3 regions of the Cupriavidus sp. 22TCCZM01-5 genome follow, and region 1 is predicted to be linked to each of the others. Evidence: predicted binding sites of a transcription regulator. Region 1 holds the regulator's gene; each other region holds the start of a gene.
What was found. Region 1 encodes sigma-54, which starts transcription at its own class of promoters, with help from an activator protein. Its sites were predicted from a motif close to TGGCANGNAANCTGCTTT; they were not measured.

Region 1 (6,444 bases):
GTGCTGTCCACCAGTGCAGCCGATGGCCACGGTCAGGTAGCTGCGGTTGTCCGCAATGAAACTCGGCAGCCACTTTTCGACATAGGCGCGGATATCTTCCGCCATGGCCAGCACCATCGGCTGGGCCTGGAGGAAATCGATCACGGGGCCGTCGCGGCCGGTCAGCGGGCGCAGCGCCAGGTCATAGTAAGGGTTGGGCAGCGAGCGCACGTCGAAGACCAGGTCGGCGTCGCTGGGCACGCCGTGCTTGAAGCCGAATGACTCGAACAGCAGCGTCAGGCGCTGGCTGTCTTCGCGGATCAGCTCCTTGATCCAGCTGCGCAGGGTGTTAGTGCGCACGTTGCTGGTGTCGATGCGGTGCGCGGACTCGGCCAGCGGGCTGAGCAGTTCGCGCTCCATCTCGATGGCTTCCATCAGCGCGCGGTCGTTGAACGCCTGATCGCCTTCGGTGCCTGGCGCGCCGTTGGTCAGGATCGACAGCGGGTGCCGGCGCCGCGTTTCCGAATAGCGCTGCACCAGCGCATCGGTGCTTGCCGTCAGGAACACGACTTCGACCTGATGGGTCTCGGCCAGTTCGCGAACCGTGTCGGGCAGGTGGTCCAGCGATTCGCGGCTGCGAATGTCGGTGGCCACGCCAAGGTGCGTATAGCCCTCGGCCGCAAGGTAGCGGGCCAGGTCGGGGATGAATTGGGCCGGCAGGTTATCGACGCAGTAGTAGCCTGCATCTTCAAGCACGTTCAGTGCGACGGATTTGCCGGAGCCGGAGATGCCGGTGATGAGGATGATGCGCATAGCATGGAAAGCATAGCATCCGGAGGTGGCCACGTCATGACAGTGGCCTCTCCACGCAAAAATGGCGAACCGCCCGGTTCGCCATTCTGGTCAGCATCGGCAGCTGATTACTTCGACAGGCATTCCTTCATGAACGCCTTGTAATCGTCGCCCTTCTTGCCCTTGCCTTCCTTGCTGCAGGCCGACATCTTTTCCTGCTGGGTCTTGGTCGGCTGCACGCCCTTGGCCGAAAGGCACTGCTTCATGAAGGCCTTGCGATCGTCGCCTTTCTTGTCGCCAGCCTGGTCGTTGCAGTCCTTCATCTTCTGCTGCTGCGCGGTGGGAGCCTTTGCGGCGGATGCGGGCGCGGCCTTGGGCGCCGCGGCCGGAGCAGCAGGCGTCGCCGGTGTTGCCGGGGTGGCGGGCGTTGCCGGGGTGGCCGGCTGGGCAAAGGCGCCGGTGGCCAGCAACGGCGTCACCAGCACACACATCGCGATCAGTTTCTTCATGCTTGCTCTCCTGGCTGTGGAAAACTTCGTGGCCGCATTTTCGCCAGCCAACGGCGGGCGCTGCGGCTCCGGACTGGGCTCGATGCCCATTACAGCACAAAACGAGGCATATCCCCACCGCGTTGACTTATTTGTCAACGCCGATGTAAGCAATTGAAAACGTGCCGCGGCTTGTCGCGATCGCCGCTCAGAGCAGGCGGCCCTGTCCGCGCGAGACCGCGTCGGCCTGCATTGCGGCGCGCTGGCGGTCCATGAAGTCGCGCAGGGTATCGATGCCGCGCAGGCGCAGGATGGTGTTGCGCACGGCGGCCTCGACCAGCACGGCGAGGTTTCGGCCGGCCGCCACCTGGATCTTGACCATATGGATTGGCAGGCCCAGCACGTCGAGGTACTGGGAGTCGAGCGGCAGGCGTTCGAACTCGCCGTCGTTGCGGCGCACCAGCTGGACCACCAGCTTCATCTTCATCTTCCGCCGCACGGCGGTCTCGCCGAAGATGGTCTTGATGTCGAGCAGGCCCAGGCCGCGCACTTCCAGCAGGTTCTGCAGCAGCGGCGGGCAGCGGCCTTCAATGAAATCGGGCCCCAGGCGCACGAAATCCACCGCATCGTCGGCGACCAGGCCGTGACCGCGCGAGATCAGTTCCAGGCCGAGCTCGCTCTTGCCGAGACCCGACTCGCCCATGATCAGCACGCCCATGCCCAGGATGTCGAGGAACACGCCGTGCATGGTCACGCGCGGCGCGGAAATGCGCGACAGATAAAGCCGCAGGTGGTCGATCACCGCCGCCGAGGAGACCGGCGTGGTGAACAGCGGCGTGGACGAGCGCGTGCAGCGCAGCTCCAGGTCCGGCGGCGGTTCCATGCCGTCGGCCACCACCAGGAACGGCGGCTCGAGCAGGATCAGCTCGCCCATCTGGCGCTTGCGGGTCTCGTCGTCCAGGCGCTGGTAATAGGTGATCTCGGGCTTGCCCAGCACCTGGATCCGGTTCGGGTGGATCAGGTTCAGGTGGCCAACCAGGTCCGCGGCCGAGGTAGCCTCGCGGGCAAACTCCACGTCGAAGGCGCGATCCGCACCCTCCAGGCCAGCCACCCACGAGAGTTTGATGTCGGCTGCGTTGTCGTCGAAGATCGACTGGGAGGTGACGCCGGTGAGTTCCATGCGGTATGACTTTCGGAGCGGGGACCGTGCCGGACTTTACGGTTGTCCGGTCTGTTGCCAGCCCAGGGGGAGGATCAGGGATGCCACTGCGTCAGGAGTTCGTGAACCGCGTCCGGCGTGGCCAGCGTTGCCAGGCCTTCGCGCATGTCGCGATCCGATAGCAGCTGGGCAATTTCGGAAAGGATTTCGAGGTGCTGCTGCGTGGCCTGTTCCGGCACCAGCAAGAAGATCAGCAGCGAGACCGGCTTGCCGTCCGGCGATTCGAACGGAATCGGCTCCGCCAGCCGCATGAAGGCAGCCAGCGGTTGCTTCAGACCCTTGATGCGTCCATGCGGAATGGCCACGCCCGCGCCCAGGCCGGTTGAACCCAGCGACTCGCGCGCGAACAGGTTGTCGGTCACGGTCGCCCGCGCCACGCCATGATTGTTCTCGAACAGGAGCCCGGCTTGCTCGAAGACACGCTTCTTGCTGGTGACGCTGACGTCGAGATTGATGTTGCCGGGTGGCAGCAGTTTGGCCAAACGATTCATGGGCGATGCGAGGATTTCAGTTAGCAGGCAGATCGGACTGCTCAGCCCGGAAACGAAGCAGGGCCGGATTGCGGCGAGGCCATGGTTTGCCAGGCGTTCGGCCATTAGTTCGGCCATTATAGAGCAGCGTCTCCCCTGTTCTTGTGCAATGCAGCGCCGGTCCCTGTAGGTCCCGGCCCGTGCTGGTGCCGCCGCACCAGGGTCAGGCGGGCGCACCGGAGTCGCCACCGGCTATGTCTTGGAGAGCATACACCGTGCGGCGCCAGTTGCGAACACTTGTGCCGGCGGCCCGGGCAAGGCTGGGGCCGCGGATGCAAAAAAGCCGCGCTACATGGCGCGGCTTGCTTTTATCAGTCCCTTTCTAAGGGCCAGCCTAACGACTGGCAGGCATGATCATTGCTGCTGTAATTGTGACTCGGCCATCTGGTACTTGACCGCTTCGCGGTCGTGGCCTTGCACGCGGTCCTTGTAGCGAATCACCTGGCGGTCCAGCTTGTCGACGAGTGCGTCGATGGCCGCATACAGGTCTTCGTGGTGGGCTTCGACAAAGATGTCCTTGCCCCGGAGGTGCAGATTGATTTCCGCGTACTGCCGCCTGTCCTTTTCCTTGTGATTGTCGACTGAGAGTAGCACGCTGACGCCAATGACTTGATCGAAATGCCTGACGATACGCTCCAGCTTCGTTTCCACGTACTCACGCAGAGGGGGCGTGATGTCCAGGTGGTGTCCACTGATCTTGAAGTTCATAGCGCTTCTCCTTCTGAAAGAGCTGCACCAGGCAGGCGGTGCAACTCGGCTACAAAGTCTTGCGGAGATTGACAGCAGGGATCTTCAGGGCTTCGCGATACTTGGCGACGGTACGGCGCGCGACGACGAAGCCTTGTTCACCCAGCAATTCGGCAATTCGGCTGTCGGAAAGAGGACTCCTCGGGTCTTCGGCTCCTATAAGTTGCTTGATCAAGGCGCGGATGGCCGTTGATGAAGCCGCGCCACCGGTTTCGGTGGACACGTGGCTGCCGAAAAAGTACTTCAGTTCGAAAGTACCCATTGGCGTTGCCATGTATTTATTAGTCGTCACCCGGGATATGGTTGACTCGTGTAATCCCAGTGTATCGGCAATCTCCCGCAAAACCAAGGGGCGCATCGCGATTTCGCCATGCGTGAAAAAGTTCTTCTGACGTTCGACAATTGCCTGCGAAACTCGCAGGATCGTGTCGAACCTTTGCTGGATATTCTTGATCAGCCAGCGCGCTTCCTGCAGCTTCTGCTGCAGGCCGGCCGCGCCGGACTCTCCCTTGGCTCCGCGCAGGATCTGCGCATACATATCGTTGATGCGCAGGCGCGGCATCACGTCCGGGTTGAGCTGCGCGATCCATCCGCCGCCACCCTTGCGCACGAACACGTCCGGCACCACGAAGTCGGCTTCGGGGCGGCTGTACGCGTGGCCCGGATATGGCGCGAGCGAGCGGATCAATTCGTGGGCGGCCTTGAGCGCCGCTTCGTCCACCTGCAGTGCTTTTTTCAACCGCGTGTAGTCGCGCACGGCAAGCAGCTCCAGGTGATGGTTGACGATCGACAATGCCAGCTCGCGCTGCGGGTGCTGCAGCCGGCGCAGCTGCAGGGTCAGGCATTCGGCGGCATTGCGCGCGCCTACGCCGGGCGGGTCGAAGCTTTGCAGCAGCGCGAGTATGGCCTGCACTTCCTCGACCTCGAATTCGAGTTCCTCGGGCAGCTCGGCGCAGATCTCCTCTAGCGACGCGCTCAGGTAGCCGTCGTCGTCGAGCGATTCGATCAGGAAGATCGCGAGCCCCTTGTCACGTGTAGAGATCTTCAGCGGCGCGAGCTGTTCCATCAGGTGTTCGCGCAGGGTGGGCTCGGCATCGCGCAACTGCATGGGCGTCTTCTCGTCGTCATCGCCCTGCGGGCGCCGCGCGAAATCGTCCAGGCTCCAGTCGCTGCCGTAATCGTCGCCACCGCTGTCACTGTAGCCTTCTTCATCTGCGCCCGCGCCGTTGGCGTTTGCTTCGCCATTGCCCTGCGGTTCCGCTGGTGCGGGTGCCGGTGCGCTCTGCAGATTGACCGAGCCGTCCGCAGCCACGCGCAGCGGGCTTTCGATCCAGTCGTTCTCGCGCTCGAGCAGCGGGTTTTCGGTCAGGGCCTGCTCGACTTCCTGCTGCAGTTCCAGCGTGGAAAGCTGCAGCAGCCGGATCGACTGCTGCAATTGCGGCGTGAGGGCAAGATGCTGGGAGAGGCGGAGCTGTAGCGACGGTTTCATGCGACCTATTCTATGCGCATCTTCCCGTTGTTGGAACGGAAATTGCTATCGCTGATGCTGCATGATCGTCTCTGCCAAGGGGACAGTTTCAGCCCCGGCTTCACATGCGGAAGTTCTCGCCCAGATAGACGCGACGCACCGACTCGTTGGCGATGATGTCTTCGGGCTGGCCCGCTGCGAGTACGGTGCCTTCGCTGATGATATACGCGTGGTCGCAGATGCCGAGCGTTTCGCGCACATTGTGGTCGGTGATCAGCACGCCGATGTTGCGTGCCTTGAGGAAGCTGACGATGCGCTGGATCTCGCCGACCGCGATCGGGTCCACGCCGGCAAATGGCTCGTCGAGCAGGATGAAGCGCGGCGACGATGCCAGCGCGCGCGCGATTTCCACACGGCGGCGCTCACCGCCCGACAGCGACAGCGCGGGATTGTTGCGCAGGTGGGCGATCTGCAGGTCGTCGAGCAGCGTATCGAGGCGGCGGTCGATCTCGGCCTTGGGCAGCGCCTTGCCGTTTTCGAGCTGGAGCTCCAGCACCGCGCGGATGTTCTCTTCCACATTGAGCTTGCGGAACACCGAAGCTTCCTGCGGCAGGTAGGACAGGCCCATGCGCGCACGCTCGTGGATGGCCAGGCCGCTGATGTGCTTGCCGTCGAGCACGATATCGCCCTCGTCCAGCGCCACCAGGCCCACGATCATGTAGAACGACGTGGTCTTGCCCGCGCCGTTCGGACCGAGCAGGCCCACGACCTCGCCGCTTTTCACGTCGAGCGACACGTCCTTCACCACCGTGCGCGACCCGTAGCGCTTCTTCAGGTGGCGCACGACCATCGTGCTGCTGTCGGCACGGACGTCGTTGGCGGCGGAAGCGGACGTGGGGGCGAGCATTGCGGTATCGGTCATGGTGGCGGTGGTGCGCTCGGGCGCGTAATTCAGGGCTTGCTGGACGGCGCGGGCGCCGGCTTCAGGTCGAGTGGCGGGGCGGCGGCCGCACCGCTAGCTTGCTGGCGCGGCGAGAGCACTGCGCGCACGCGTCCCGACGGGTTGCCGGCCGAGGTGTTGTCACCGCCGCCGGCAGCTGTGTAGAACTCGTTGCGGCTGTCGTAGGTCAGCACCGCGCCACGGATCTCGTCGACCAGCTTGGCGCCCTGCAGGCGGGCCATGCGGGCGTGGCCGATCAGCTTGGACATTTCCTGCTTGCC
Region 2 (6,444 bases), 170 kb from region 1:
CAAACCACGAGGGTCAGCCAGTGACGGCTCCTTTCTGCCCTCGCAATTTCCATCGGCAGTAGTGCTTCATGCAAATGGCGCCGGTTGTAACAGCCGGTGAGATGGTCCCGGATCGATTGGTGCTTCAAATCCATCAGCGCCCGATACTCGTCGCGCCAAAGCTGGTGGTAGCGACGGGCCGCCACGATGCCGAAGCTGTTGGCAAGCAGCAAGAGCATGGACATGGTCAGGGCACCGGAGGGGGTCAGGGCCCCCTTCTCTACCGCGATCAGGATGAAAGCGGCCGTGGAAGCGATAGCAATACCCTGTGCAATGATCAGGCGATTCGGGATGAAGACATAGACCACCATCAGCATGATGCACAGCGACATCGAGTGCCATGGGATTTCACTCGGACGGAACCAGACGATAAGCGCGAAGGTTGCCATTCCCACGACCTCGGCCGCGCTTGCCACGAACCAATGGGCAACGATGGATTCCGCCTGGTCGCGCAACAGATACAAGCCCATGACTGCCGTGATCGCGACCAGCATGCGGCCAACGAAAAGGACCAGAGTCACACGTCCATAGCCCAGGGCAGCCACATCCGTCATGGCAAAGGCCAGATAGAAGCCAGAACAGAAAAGCAGGGTCAAGTGAAGGGATGACCGGCTGCGTATCAAATGGTGGCGCTGGAATGCGCGTTCCGTTTCTACGTTGCGGAACTCCACGCGCACCGGGTCAATGGCAAATTCAGATGGGGATTCGAGGTTCACAGTCTTGAATGCGTGATTACGTTGAATCACTTTATTACAATTTTCGCGACTGCGCCGCGAAGCCTGAAAATGAAGGCGGATTTTTCAGCGGCTCGCGGTTCGGACGTCTGAATCCAAATACATTACGCCCAAGCTTCGGCCTGATCCCGGTCGCCCGTGACGCAAACCCCGAGTCTCTCTGGCCACGCTTCGCTCCGGCCCGATTTTTTGCGAGCGTACGACCGGCTTGCCGTAATAAAGGTAACGCCGGATTTCACGACAACGTGCTTCACCGCTAGCAGGCGTAATTTGGTATTCAATATCAATCAGGCCAGCATGGCCAGACAGGCTGCGGCACCGCAGTGCCGGCACGGCCTGGCGCATTTGCATAGGGTGAGTTCGATGAACGGGCGCAAGCTTTGCCAGTTGGCACTGGCTCTGGCGGCGGTCACCACCAGCGGCGCGGCATTAGCCGGCCGGGCCTACTACCACGGCGGCCACTATCACGGCGGGTACTACCACGGTGGCTATTACCACGGCGGCTACTATCCGGCGCGCGTGGGCGTGGGCGTGTATTTTGGCCCGGGATTCGTGTACGGCGGCTATCCCTATGGCTACTATCCGTACCCGTATTACTATCCGCCGGCGGTGGTAAGCGCACCGGCCGCGCCAACGCAATACATCGAGCAGGGTCCCGACGGACCGGTCGCGGCACCCGGACCTGAAGGCGCCGCGCCCGAAGCACCGGCCCAGGCATGGTGGTACCACTGCAACCAGCCCGAGGGCTACTACCCGTATATCCACGCGTGTCCCGGCGGCTGGCAGAGGGTGCCGGCACAACCTCCGTCAAGCTCCCGGGAGCCTGCCCCGGGGATGTCATCATGAAGATACCTGATCACTGCGCCAGCCGCCCTCTCGGCGTCGTTCTGGCTCTGGCAACGCTGGCGCTGGGCGCCTGTGTCGTGATGCCGTCAGGTCCTTCCGTGACGGTGCTGCCTGGCACTGGCAAATCCTTTGACCAGTTCCGGGCCGATGACGGCAACTGCCGCCAATACGCGTTCGGGCAGGTAGGCGGGGTGAGTTCGGCCCAGGCGGCCAATACCAGCGCGGTGGGCAGCACCGTCGTCGGCACCGCGCTGGGCGCGGCAGCCGGTGCGGCATTCGGCGGTGGAGAGGGTGCAGCCGTGGGGGCCGGTGTTGGCCTGTTGACCGGCGCGGCAGTTGGCACAAGCAGCGCGGCGTATTCGGGCTATGGCACGCAACACCAGTACGATGCGGCCTATATGCAGTGCATGTACGCCAGCGGCCACCGTGTGCCGGTATATGGCCACGTGGAAACTGCGCGCCGGCCGGCGGCGCCCTATTACTACTATCCGCCGCCCCCGCCGCCGGGATACGCGGTGCCGTACTGATCGACCACCCTACTCCGGCATACGCCGCGCCTGTTCGCGGATCCACCGGCAGAACTCGCGTGGCCGCGCCGAGTCGGCGACCTCGCGGCAAGCCTGATCCAGCGCGGCGTACTGTGCCGGCTCATCGCCGAGATAGTAGTAGCGCAAGCGCTCCAGCCACGCGCGGCCTTGCGCGCTGTCGCCAGTCAGCGCCATCAGCCATGCCGTGCGGGCAATCATCGTGGGCGTGGGCAGCAGATGCACCGCGGCGACATGCGAAGGCAGCAGGTCCGCGGCATTGGCAGGCGTGATGACCGCACGCTCGGCGGCATCGGCCGACGCGTACTGGCGGAACCAGTACGCCGGCATCGGCAGCGTGGCGCGGCGTTCGCGGGACGCATATTCACGGGCTTCGGCGCGCCGGTAGTCCTGCCACATTGAAGCCAGCACGATCGCGCTGACCGCTGCGAAGCCCGCCAGCAATCCCAGCGATAGCCAGCGTGGCATGTGCCAGCGCCCGAAGCCGCCCGGCTCGAGCCAGCCCAGCATGAAGCAGAACGGCAAGAAGAAGTACAGGTAGTGCAGCGGATACTCGAGCATCGAATGCGCGCACAGCATGGCCAGCCACGCGAGAACGACTATGGTCTGCGCCCGTTCCTCGTCGCCTGCCTGCAAGAGCCGGACACGCACCACGCGCCACAACCATCCTGCAAGCACCAGCGTCACACCCGCGGTGCCGAGAATCCCAGTCTTGGCCAGCAGGTCGAGCACGGCATTGTGCGCATGCAGGGACATCTCGACCTTCACGCCGACCTGCGGCAACTGCTGGAACTGGGCCCATCCGAACTCGCCCCAGCCTACGCCGAGCCAGGGGTGGGCGCGGAACATTGCCCAGGCGTGGGACCACAGGGCACTGCGCGCGGACATCTGGTCCGCGGCCTGCATCTGCGCAACGGCGTCAAACAGGCGCCAGTCGAACGCATTGCCTGCTGCCTTGATAGTCGGCTGCAGCACCAGCAGGACCGCAACCATGGCGGCCGCCGCGACCAGAAGGCCAACCGGCCGGCGCATCGGATCGATCTCGCGACGCGCCCCACGCGCAAGCCACGCGGCGATCACGGCATACAGCGCGGCGAGACCCACGTGCAGGACGCCGGTGCGTGAGCCGGACAGGACGATCCCGCTTTCCAGCAACACCACGGCCGCCAGCCACATCTGGAAGCGCAGCTTGCCGCGTGAGGCCAGCCATGTTGTGGCGACCAATGCCATACCTTCTACGGTGGCCTGGTGGTTGGGCTGGTTGAGGTTGCCCCAGAGGCGGCGGTTGTCGTCGTAGAAGTAGGCCGAAACGAGGCCGAAGCTGCGGGATTCCAGATGGAAGAGCTGGACCCACTGCGACACAGTGCCGAGGAGGCCGGCGAGCAGGAAGGCGGCGGCTAGGGCGTCTGCGAAGGCACGGCGAGTGTCCTGCGACGCGGAAGCACGATAACGGCACGCCGCCAGCATGATCGCTGTGCCGAGCGCCAGCGTAAGCTGCGTCGCGAAGCGGCTGCTGGTCAGGTCATTGAAGCCAGACGCTGTTTGAATAGTGCCAAGGGCAAGCAACCAGACGGAAAGGCATGCGATCCAGGGGACGTTGGCGTCACTTCCCGCCTCGGTCTGGAACGTTGATGCCGCGAGCGCGCCAGCGAGCAGAAGAAACCAGGCTGCGGCTGCCCATTCGCCGTAGAAGGTAGCCAGCGGCAAGGTATGCCTGGAAACCAGCAGGGGGAAAGCAATCGATAGGACAACTAAGAGCGCCGGTATGGCGGTCCTGGACTGCGGCATGCGGCGCCTTGTTGGGAAAAGGCGCATGATAGCTTGACCGGTGGGCAAAGAAAAAGCGCCCGAAGGCGCTTTTTCCTTACAGAGGAAAACTTAAATCAGTTCACCACGCAGTTAATGCCACGACCAGGCGTCGTTACGGCGCAACCAGTGCCCGCCATCGTCCAAGTAACAGCGCCACCGGCGGGATTCGGGGTCAGAGTAAGCACCATATTAGCGGGTGCTGAAGTCTGGCCCGTGGTCGTCAGCGTAATCACTCCATCCGTGACGCTGAGACCATCCACGTACGCAATGGTGGCCGCATTATTGCCAACTGCAATAGCTGCCGGAATATCGCCAACGCCAGAGCTGCAGCCTGTAAGAGTGCCCGTAGTCTGAATACACATTGCCGTCGCAGTCTTAGTAGCAGAAATGCCAGCTAGAGCGCCTGAAACCTTTGAGCGCTGGGTGTAATCCGCATACTGCGGAATTGCAATCGCCGCCAGAATACCAATGATCGCGACCACGATCATCAGTTCGATCAGCGTAAAGCCCTTCTGAACCCGACGGCCCAGCTTCTTCATTTGTTGTACCCGTTGCATGAGATGACCCCTCGAAGAGATTTTAGGTTGATGCACTGCACGTCTTCGATTTGTGAAGTGCGGGGAGGATAGAGCAGAGACCGTGCCAGGGGGTGATACCCCACGATCAGGGGGAGAAGCGACAAATTTCGTCACCCCGCAATCGCGCCTCAATGCCTCTATCGCCAAAAATTGTCAGTTCTCTGCCAATGTCTCCTGCCATACCGACAAAATGTGCGATAACTCACATGAGTTAGCTCCGCATCTGCCGTCCACCATCAACAGAAAGGGCAGCCACCCGGGCTGCCCTTCACTATGAGGCGTTGAAAACGCTCCGTCAGGCCGTCTGCGCAGCGCGGCGGCTCATCATCTTGCCGACCACCACCACCAGGATCGCCCCGGCAATGCCGAACACCAGGTGGGCATGCGGCACATTGACTTCAAACCACGCGGCGTCCACCGGATCGCTCACCAGCATTTCACCCGCCAGGTAGCCCAGCAGCGCAGCGCCCAGCACGATGATGATCGGGAAGCGTTCCATGACCTTGAGCAGCAGCGTGCTGCCGAACACGATCAGCGGAATCGACAGGCCCAGGCCCAGAATCAGCAGCATCAGCTGGCTGCCCTCGGGACCCTTCTGCGCCGCGGCGGCCACGGCCACCACGTTGTCCAGCGACATCACCAGGTCGGCGATCAGGATGGTGCGGATGGCCGCCCAGATATTGTCCTTGGCATCGTGGCCTTCCTCGTCGTCGTCGCCGTTGAGCAACTGCACGCCGATGTAGACCAGCAGCACGGCACCGATGATCTTCAGGTACGGCAGGCTCAGCAGCTTGACGGCTGCCACGGTCAGCACCACCCGCATGATGATGGCGGCGGCGCTGCCCCAGAAGATGGCCTTCTTCTGCTGCGCGGGCGGCAGGTTGCGCGAGGCGAGCGCGATGACCACCGCGTTGTCGCCGGACAGGACGATGTTGGTCAGGATGATCGATCCCAACGCAATCCAGAACGTGGTGGAAGACAGCAGTTCCACGGCAAGGCTCCTCGAGGTTTCTATCTATATGTCCGACCCCGCCCGGTTGCGGCAGTTTCGGTTGTCTGTGGAAACAGACATGTATATCGCGCGAACCTTTCGATTCGGTTTCAAATCACGGGCAATTCACTCGGGAGATACCCTAGGAAGCGCTTCGCCACAATGACATTGCCCCCGCACATGGCAGGGGCAAATCCGCTCCGGCCGGGCCGGAGCGGTTCAACACGGGCCCTGCGCGCCTGATGACGCACAGGACACGGGTGTGTTGCTTACAGCATTGCCTTCAGCAGGCGGCCCATCTCGGACGGGTTCTTGGTGACCTTGATACCGCAGGCTTCCATGATTTCCAGCTTGGCCTGGGCGGTGTCGGCACCGCCCGAGATCAGCGCGCCGGCGTGGCCCATGCGCTTGCCCGGAGGCGCGGTCACGCCAGCGATGAAGCCAACCACCGGCTTCTTCATGTTGTCCTTGATCCAGTTGGCCGCATTGGCTTCGTCCGGACCGCCGATCTCGCCGATCATGACCACGGCGTCCGTTTCCGGATCGTCGTTGAACATCTTCATGACGTCGATGTGCTTCAGGCCGTTGATGGGGTCGCCACCAATACCGACAGCCGACGACTGGCCCAGGCCCAGCGCGGTCAGCTGGCCCACGGCTTCGTACGTCAGCGTGCCCGAGCGCGACACCACGCCGATGCGGCCCTTGCGGTGGATGTGACCCGGCATGATGCCGATCTTGATTTCGTCCGGCGTGATCAGGCCCGGGCAGTTCGGTCCCAGCAGCAGGGTCTTCTTGTTTTCGCGGCGCATGCGGTCCTTGACTTCCATCATGTCGCGCACGGGGATGCCTTCGGTGATGCAGACCACCAGGTCCAGGTCGGCGTCAACGGCCTCCCAGATGGC
Region 3 (6,444 bases), on a different contig from region 1:
CGTCCCCCACCCCAGCGACCTTGCGGCGCAGGGTGCCGGCGTCGGGCGCCTCGACGGCATTGGCGATCTTGTCGGTTTCCACATCGAGGATCGGCATGCCCACCGAGATCTGGGCACCTTCGTCGACGAGCCAGGCATTGACGGTGCCTTCCTTCATCGACAGGCCCCACTTGGGCATCACGATCGGGGTTATTGCCGCGGCCATCAGTGCTTACCTCCCTTCATGGTCTTGCGCACCGCCTCCACGACATGCGCGGCGCTGGGGATATACAGGTCTTCCAGCGTCGGCGAAAACGGCACCGGCGTATGCGGCGGGCAGACCATCTCGATGCCGGCCTTGAGCGCGCCGAACGCGTGCTGCGCCACCTGCGCCGAAATGTCGGTCGCGATATTGCAGCGCGGGCTGGCCTCATCCACCACCACCAGCCGCCCGGTGTTCTCGACCGATTCGAGCACCGTGTCCATGTCCAGCGGCGACAGCGTGCGCAGGTCGATGACTTCGGCTTCCACGCCCTCCTTCGCCAGCGTTGCCGCGGCCTCCAGCGCACGGTGCACCATCAGCCCGTACGCGACGATGGTCACGTCCTTGCCGTCCCGCGCGATATTGGCCTCGCCAAACGGGATGGTGTAGGCGCCCTCCGGCACGTCGCCTTCGAGCCCGTACAGGTTCTTGTGCTCGCAGAAGATCACGGGGTCGTTGTCGCGGATGGCCTGGATCAGCAGCCCCTTGGTGTCATACGGCGTGGACGGGCACACCACCTTGAGGCCCGGGATATGCGTGAACAGCGGCGTCAGCATCTGGCTGTGCTGCGCGGCCGCGCGGAAGCCCGCACCGACCATGGCGCGGATCACCACCGGTGTCTCGGCCTTGCCGCCAAACATGTAGCGGAACTTGGCGGCCTGGTTGAAGATCTGGTCGAAGCACACGCCCATGAAGTCGATGAACATCAGCTCGGCGATGGGCCGCATGCCGCAGGCCGCCGCGCCAATGGCCGCCCCCACGTAGGCCGATTCGGACAGCGGTGTATCGAGCAGCCGGTCGCCATGCTTGGCGTACAGGCCCTTGGTCACGCCCAGCACGCCGCCCCAGGCGTCCTTCTCGCCGTCCGCGCCGGCGCCGCCGACAATATCCTCGCCCAGCATGATCACACTGGGGTCACGCGTCATTTCCTGGTCGATCGCCTCGTTGATCGCCAGCTTGATGCTCAGTTTGCGAGCCATGTTCTGTCTCCTGATGATTGGGTAGCTGTGTCGGGTTGGCAGCGATTCAGTAGCTCACGTAGACATCCGTCAGCAGGTCTTCCGGCCCCGGCAGCGGCGCGGCCTTGGCTTCCTGCACGGCGTGCTCGATCAGCGCGGCGACTTCCCGGTCGATCGTGTCGAGTTCCTCGCGCATGATGACGCCAGCCTGCGTCACGGTGCGCGAGAACAGCTTCAGGCAGTCCTTGTTGGCGCGGATGTCATCAAGTTCGCCCGCCGCGCGATAGGTCTGCGCATCGCCTTCGAAGTGGCCGTAGAAGCGGACCATCTTGCATTCCAGCAGCGCCGGACCGCCGCCTTCGCGCGCCCGGCGGATGACTTCGCCGGCGGCCTCGTGCACGGCGAAGAAGTCGGTGCCGTCCACCGTCACGCCGGGAATGCCGAAGCCGGCCGCGCGATCCACGTAGCTGTCCACCGCGGTGCCGTAATCGCGCGAGGTCGACTCCGCGTAGCCGTTGTTCTCGATCACGAAGATCACCGGCAGGTTCCACACGGCGGCCAGGTTCAGGCTTTCGAGGAAGGTGCCCTGGTTGGACGCGCCATCGCCGCTGAAGGTAATGCCGACCTCGCCCTTGCCGCGGAACTTGGCCGCCAGCGCGGCGCCGCAGATCAGCGGCGCGCCCGCGCCCAGGATGCCGTTGGCGCCCATCATGCCCTTGGACAGATCGGCGATATGCATGGAGCCGCCCTTGCCGTTGCACGAGCCGCCCTTCTTGCCGTAGATCTCCTTCATCATTGCCACCGGGTCAACCCCCTTGGCGATGCAGTGGCCGTGGCCGCGGTGCGTGCTGGCGATGCGGTCGCCGTCGTTCAGGTGGTGCAGGATGCCGACACCGGCGGCTTCCTCGCCCGCGTAGAGGTGCACGAAGCCCGGAATGTCGCCGCGGCCGAAGTCCACGTGCAGGCGTTCTTCGAATTCGCGGATGGTGCGCATCTTGCGATACACCGTCAGCAGCGTCTCCTTGTCGAGTGGCAGCCCGCTGGGGCCGGTTTGCATGGCACTGGCGCTCATGGTTGTCTCCTTGGTTGGGGTGGTACGGCTTGCTTGATACGTGCTTGCTCAATGCGTGACGGCTGCGCTGCGCATCAGCCGCTCGCGCGCGGCGTAGCGCATGCATGCCGCCACGTCGATGCTGCGGAAGGCGTGTTCATGCAGGGTGATGGTGACTTCGTCGTGGGGGCCGAAGGCCAGCTCGCGCTCGCCATCGAGCGCGACGATGCCCGCGCGCTGGCGCACGCGATGCGGCCGGGCATGTTCCAGGTGCTGCCAGCCGGCCACGGATACCTGGCACAGCAGGCCGGGGGCAATCGGCGCGCGCAGCTCGAACTCGCCCTGCCCCGGCGCGGCCAGCTCGATCGCGAGGCCGCCGGGCTCGCGCCGGCCCAGCGGTTCCAGCAGGCCGGCGATGGCGGACAGGCCAATGGCCTGCGGATCGGCGAACGCCACGTACACGGCGGCCAGCGTGTCGGCCTTCCACAGCGCCCGTGCGCCGATGAAATGCTCGCGGGCAATCACCGCGTCGACCAGCGCGATATCGCGCCGGAAGCCACCATCGGCATCGCGGATGACGATGTCGAGCCGCTTGTTTGATGCGAGTGCCTGCCTGTCAGGAATCTGGCCGGTGGCGTACAGCCCCGCCGCCAGCCCCGTGATGGTCGGCTCGCGCATTTCCGGGTAGGCATTGTTGGTGCCGGTAGACAGCCCGGCGATCGGCACTCCGCCGCATTCGCGCACCACGGCACGGTGCGTGCCGTCGCCGCCGAGCACGATGATCACGGCCACGCCGGCATCGGCCATATGGCGCGCCGCGTTCAGGGTATCGTCGACGCGCGCGGTGACGGGCATGCCGATGTACTCCACCGCCGGCAGCCCGGCGTCCGGCCCCTGATGCCGGGTCAGGTGGCGCTCGAGCATGACGCGCAGGCCTTCGCGGTCCGGCATCATCATGACGCGGTCGACGCCGCAGGCTGACAGCGCGGCCAGCAGGCGCAGCACGATGTTGACACGGTCCGCCAGTTGCAGGCTGTTCGCGTTGGCAATCACGCGGCGGATGTCGCGCGCCGAAACCGGGTTGGCGATGATGCCGACCAGCGGCGCACCGGCGGACCGTGCTTGCCCCATGGCCTGTCTCCTGTGTTGTCGTTGTGGTGACAGGCAGATTGCAATGGCTGTGCCAGCACGCGCCGGCAGGGCTGCAGTGAGGCAGAGACGGGGGAAATTGCGGGATAACCCGCAGGAAACGCGGCTCAGGCCGCCGCGCGGGCGGTGCCGGCGGCGTTCACGGTGTGACAGGTGTCACAGCGCAGGTGTACAGCGCTGGACAACCGTATCGGTGGCAGCGCTACGGCGTCGGCGGGTCGCCGTCGCGGCGGTTGGGCGACTGGATGCCGAAGCGCTCCATGCGCCGGTACAGCGTCATGCGGCTGATGCCGATCTGCCGCGCCACCGCGCTCAGGTTCCAGCCCGACGCGCGCAGGTACTGCATCAGCAGCATGCCCTCGGGCGGCAACTGGCGCGCGTCGTCCTGCGTGGCAGGCAACGCCGGCATGGCGGATGCGGTCGTGGTAGCACCGAGTCCGTCGGGCAAGTCGTGGGCTTCGATGTAGCCACCCGTGCAGACGGCACGCGCGTACTCCAGCACGTTGCGCAACTCGCGCAGGTTGCCGGGCCAGCGGTGGTGGCAGAGCCGATCGCGCGCCTGCGGCGACAGCGTGATGCCGCGCTGGCCGCCATCGTCCAGCATCTTCTGTACGAGCCATTCGAGGTCCGTGCGCTCGCGCAGCGGCGGCAGCGCAAAGCGCGCGCCGTTGAGCCGGTAGAACAGGTCCTCGCGGAAGCGACCTTGCGCGACCAGGTCCTCCAGCCGGTGATGGGTCGCGGAAATCACGCGCAGCCGGACCGGCACCGGGCGCGCCGCGCCGATCGGCAGCACCTCGCCCTCGGCCAGCACGCGCAGCAGCCGCGACTGCAGTTCGCGCGGCATGTCGCCGATCTCGTCGAGGAACAGCGTGCCGCCATCGGCTTCCTGGATCAGTCCGCGCTTGCCGCGCGGCCCGGCGCCGGAAAAACTGTTGGGCAGGTGGCCGAACAGCTCGCTCTCGATCAGCGTTTCGGGAATCGCCGCGCAGTTCACCGCCACGAACGGCTGCCCGCGGCGCGCGCTGGCCTGGTGCAGGGCCTTGGCCAGGTACTCTTTGCCGCTGCCGGTCTCGCCGTTGATCAGCAGGTTAATCGGCGAATCGACCAGGCGCGCCGCGCGCTGCAGTTGCTGCTGCAGCGCGGAATCGCCGCCGCACAGTGCCGCCAGCGGCTCCGGCAGCTGCGCTGGCCGTTCCTGCGCGGCACTGGCCTGCCAGCGCAAGGCGGGCGGCATCACGCTCAGGTATAGCAGGCCGCCGCTGCGGTTCAGCGCGACCAGGCGCTGTTCGCTCGGGCGGGAATAGACAAAGCGGCCCAGGTCTTCGAGCCGCGCGTTGAACAGCGTCTCGAACGACTGGCCCAGCACCGTGCCGGCGGCCAGCTCGCCTTCCAGCATCCGCCGCGCGCGGTGGTTGTGCCCGACGATGCGGCCGCCGTCGTCCAGCGCGAGCAGGTACTCCGGATTGACATCGACGAACTCCGGCGCGACGTTGAGCTTGAGGATCCAGTCGCGGTGATGCGCGCGCAGGAAATTGGCGTTCTCGATATGCGCCGCGTAGATGCGCACCAGTTGCAGCGCCAGCCCCTGGCTGTCCTTGGCATGCGGGGAAGTCAGCGCGGAGATGTCGAGGATCGCGTGCAGGTTGCCGTGCGTATCGAACAGCGGCGCGGCGGTGCAGGTGAGCGGAATGTGGGTGGCGTCGAAATGATCGGCCTGGTGCACGGTCAGGGCTTCGCCGGTGACCAGTGCCGTACCGACCGCGCAGGTCCCTGCGCCGCGCTCGCTCCATTCCGCGCCAAGGTACAGGCCGGCATGGCGCAGGTCGGCATCGGTGCGCGCATCGCCGATGTAGTCGACGGTCACGCCCTGCGCATCGGTCAGCAGCACCACGTAGCCGAGGCCCGCGACCTGGGCATAGAGGCTCTCCAGCCCGTGGCGCGCAATGCGGGCGAAGTCATCGATGCGCTGCTGGTGTTCGCGCAGCCGCGACTGCGGCACGATGCGGGCTTCCTGCATGCGCGACGGATCCAGCCCGTACTGGTGCACGCAGCGCCGCCAGGAGTTCTGGATCACGGCATCGTGCGTGGGCCGGTCCGCGGGGAGGGCGGGCGGGGGCAGGTAGCTGGTCGTGTGGACTACCGTCTCGATGTGCTCGCGTTGCCGCAGGTCCATCGCTGTCTCCTTGTCGACTTCGCGGCGTGCGCCGCGGGCGGCACATTGGCGAACTGGCGAGCCGGGCGCGTCATTGCGCGACCCTGTGCCGGCTACTGTATCCGACACGGTCGGGGCGGTGCAAACCGGCGTCATCGTCGCGGCAAATATGTGCACCAGACGGCATTCCAGTGCCGGGGGACAGGACCTTCTCAGCCAAGCCGCGCGGGGCGAACAGGGCCAGCGCATGATCGAGGCGCTCGCGGCGTTCCGGCTCGCAAACGCCTGATATCCGTCGAGGGCGCCCCCTTCAGACCGCCGTCGTCAGCGCGCGCGCCGCGTCGGCGGCGATCTCGAACGAGCGCAGGCGCGCGGCGTGGTCGAAGACCTGGCCCGTCAGCATCAGCTCATCCGGGCGCAGGTCATCGACAAAGCGCTGCATGCCGGCGCGCACCGCGTCCGGATCCCCCACCACGGAACAGGCGAGCGAGCGGCGGATATGATCCGCCTCGCTCTCGGTCCACAGCGCCTCGATATCGTCCACGGGCGCGCGCAACTGCCCCGGCGTGCCGCGCACCAGCGCCAGGAACTGCTGCTGCAAGGAACTGAACAGGCGCCGCGCCTCGTCGCCGGTCTCGGCCGCGAACACATTGAGGCCGAGCATCACGTAGGGCCGCTCCAGCTGCGCGGATGGCCGGAAGGTGCGCCGGTACAGGTCCACGGCCTGGCGCATGAAGCCCGGCGCGAAATGCGAGGCGAACGCGAACGGCAGGCCCATCGCCGCCGACAGCTGCGCGCTGAACAGGCTCGAGCCGAGCAGCCACAGCGGCACCTTCAGGCCCGCGCCGGGCACGGCGCGCAGGCGCTGGCCGGGGCGCACGTCATCGAAATA

Region 2: AC3FNH_RS01985 (pilin) is a predicted target of sigma-54. The motif match lies at 4,601-4,618, and genes of this name have one in related genera.
Region 3: AC3FNH_RS26410 (ATP-NAD kinase family protein) is a predicted target of sigma-54. The motif match lies at 3,420-3,437, and genes of this name have one in related genera.

The regions. Positions count from the first base shown of each region.
Region 1 is NZ_JBYOJR010000001.1:220,489-226,932, forward strand. Features, by position in the region: gene rapZ (RNase adapter RapZ) at 1-792, opposite strand, end outside; gene AC3FNH_RS01145 (PsiF family protein) at 900-1,280, opposite strand; gene hprK (HPr(Ser) kinase/phosphatase) at 1,468-2,439, opposite strand; gene AC3FNH_RS01155 (PTS sugar transporter subunit IIA) at 2,514-2,969, opposite strand; gene hpf (ribosome hibernation-promoting factor, HPF/YfiA family) at 3,363-3,716, opposite strand; gene AC3FNH_RS01165 (RNA polymerase factor sigma-54) at 3,766-5,244, opposite strand; gene lptB (LPS export ABC transporter ATP-binding protein) at 5,345-6,145, opposite strand; gene lptA (lipopolysaccharide transport periplasmic protein LptA) at 6,175-6,444, opposite strand, start outside.
Region 2 is NZ_JBYOJR010000001.1:395,438-401,881, reverse strand. Features, by position in the region: gene AC3FNH_RS02005 (GGDEF domain-containing protein) at 1-755, opposite strand, end outside; gene AC3FNH_RS02000 (hypothetical protein) at 1,137-1,619, shown strand; gene AC3FNH_RS01995 (hypothetical protein) at 1,616-2,146, shown strand; gene AC3FNH_RS01990 (PglL family O-oligosaccharyltransferase) at 2,156-3,952, opposite strand; gene AC3FNH_RS01985 (pilin) at 4,048-4,530, opposite strand; gene AC3FNH_RS01980 (TerC family protein) at 4,847-5,542, opposite strand; gene sucD (succinate--CoA ligase subunit alpha) at 5,812-6,444, opposite strand, start outside.
Region 3 is NZ_JBYOJR010000035.1:74,701-81,144, reverse strand. Features, by position in the region: gene AC3FNH_RS26425 (acetoin dehydrogenase dihydrolipoyllysine-residue acetyltransferase subunit) at 1-205, opposite strand, end outside; gene AC3FNH_RS26420 (alpha-ketoacid dehydrogenase subunit beta) at 205-1,221, opposite strand; gene AC3FNH_RS26415 (thiamine pyrophosphate-dependent dehydrogenase E1 component subunit alpha) at 1,268-2,272, opposite strand; gene AC3FNH_RS26410 (ATP-NAD kinase family protein) at 2,321-3,382, opposite strand; gene AC3FNH_RS26405 (sigma-54-dependent Fis family transcriptional regulator) at 3,603-5,573, opposite strand; gene AC3FNH_RS26400 (LLM class flavin-dependent oxidoreductase) at 5,863-6,444, opposite strand, start outside.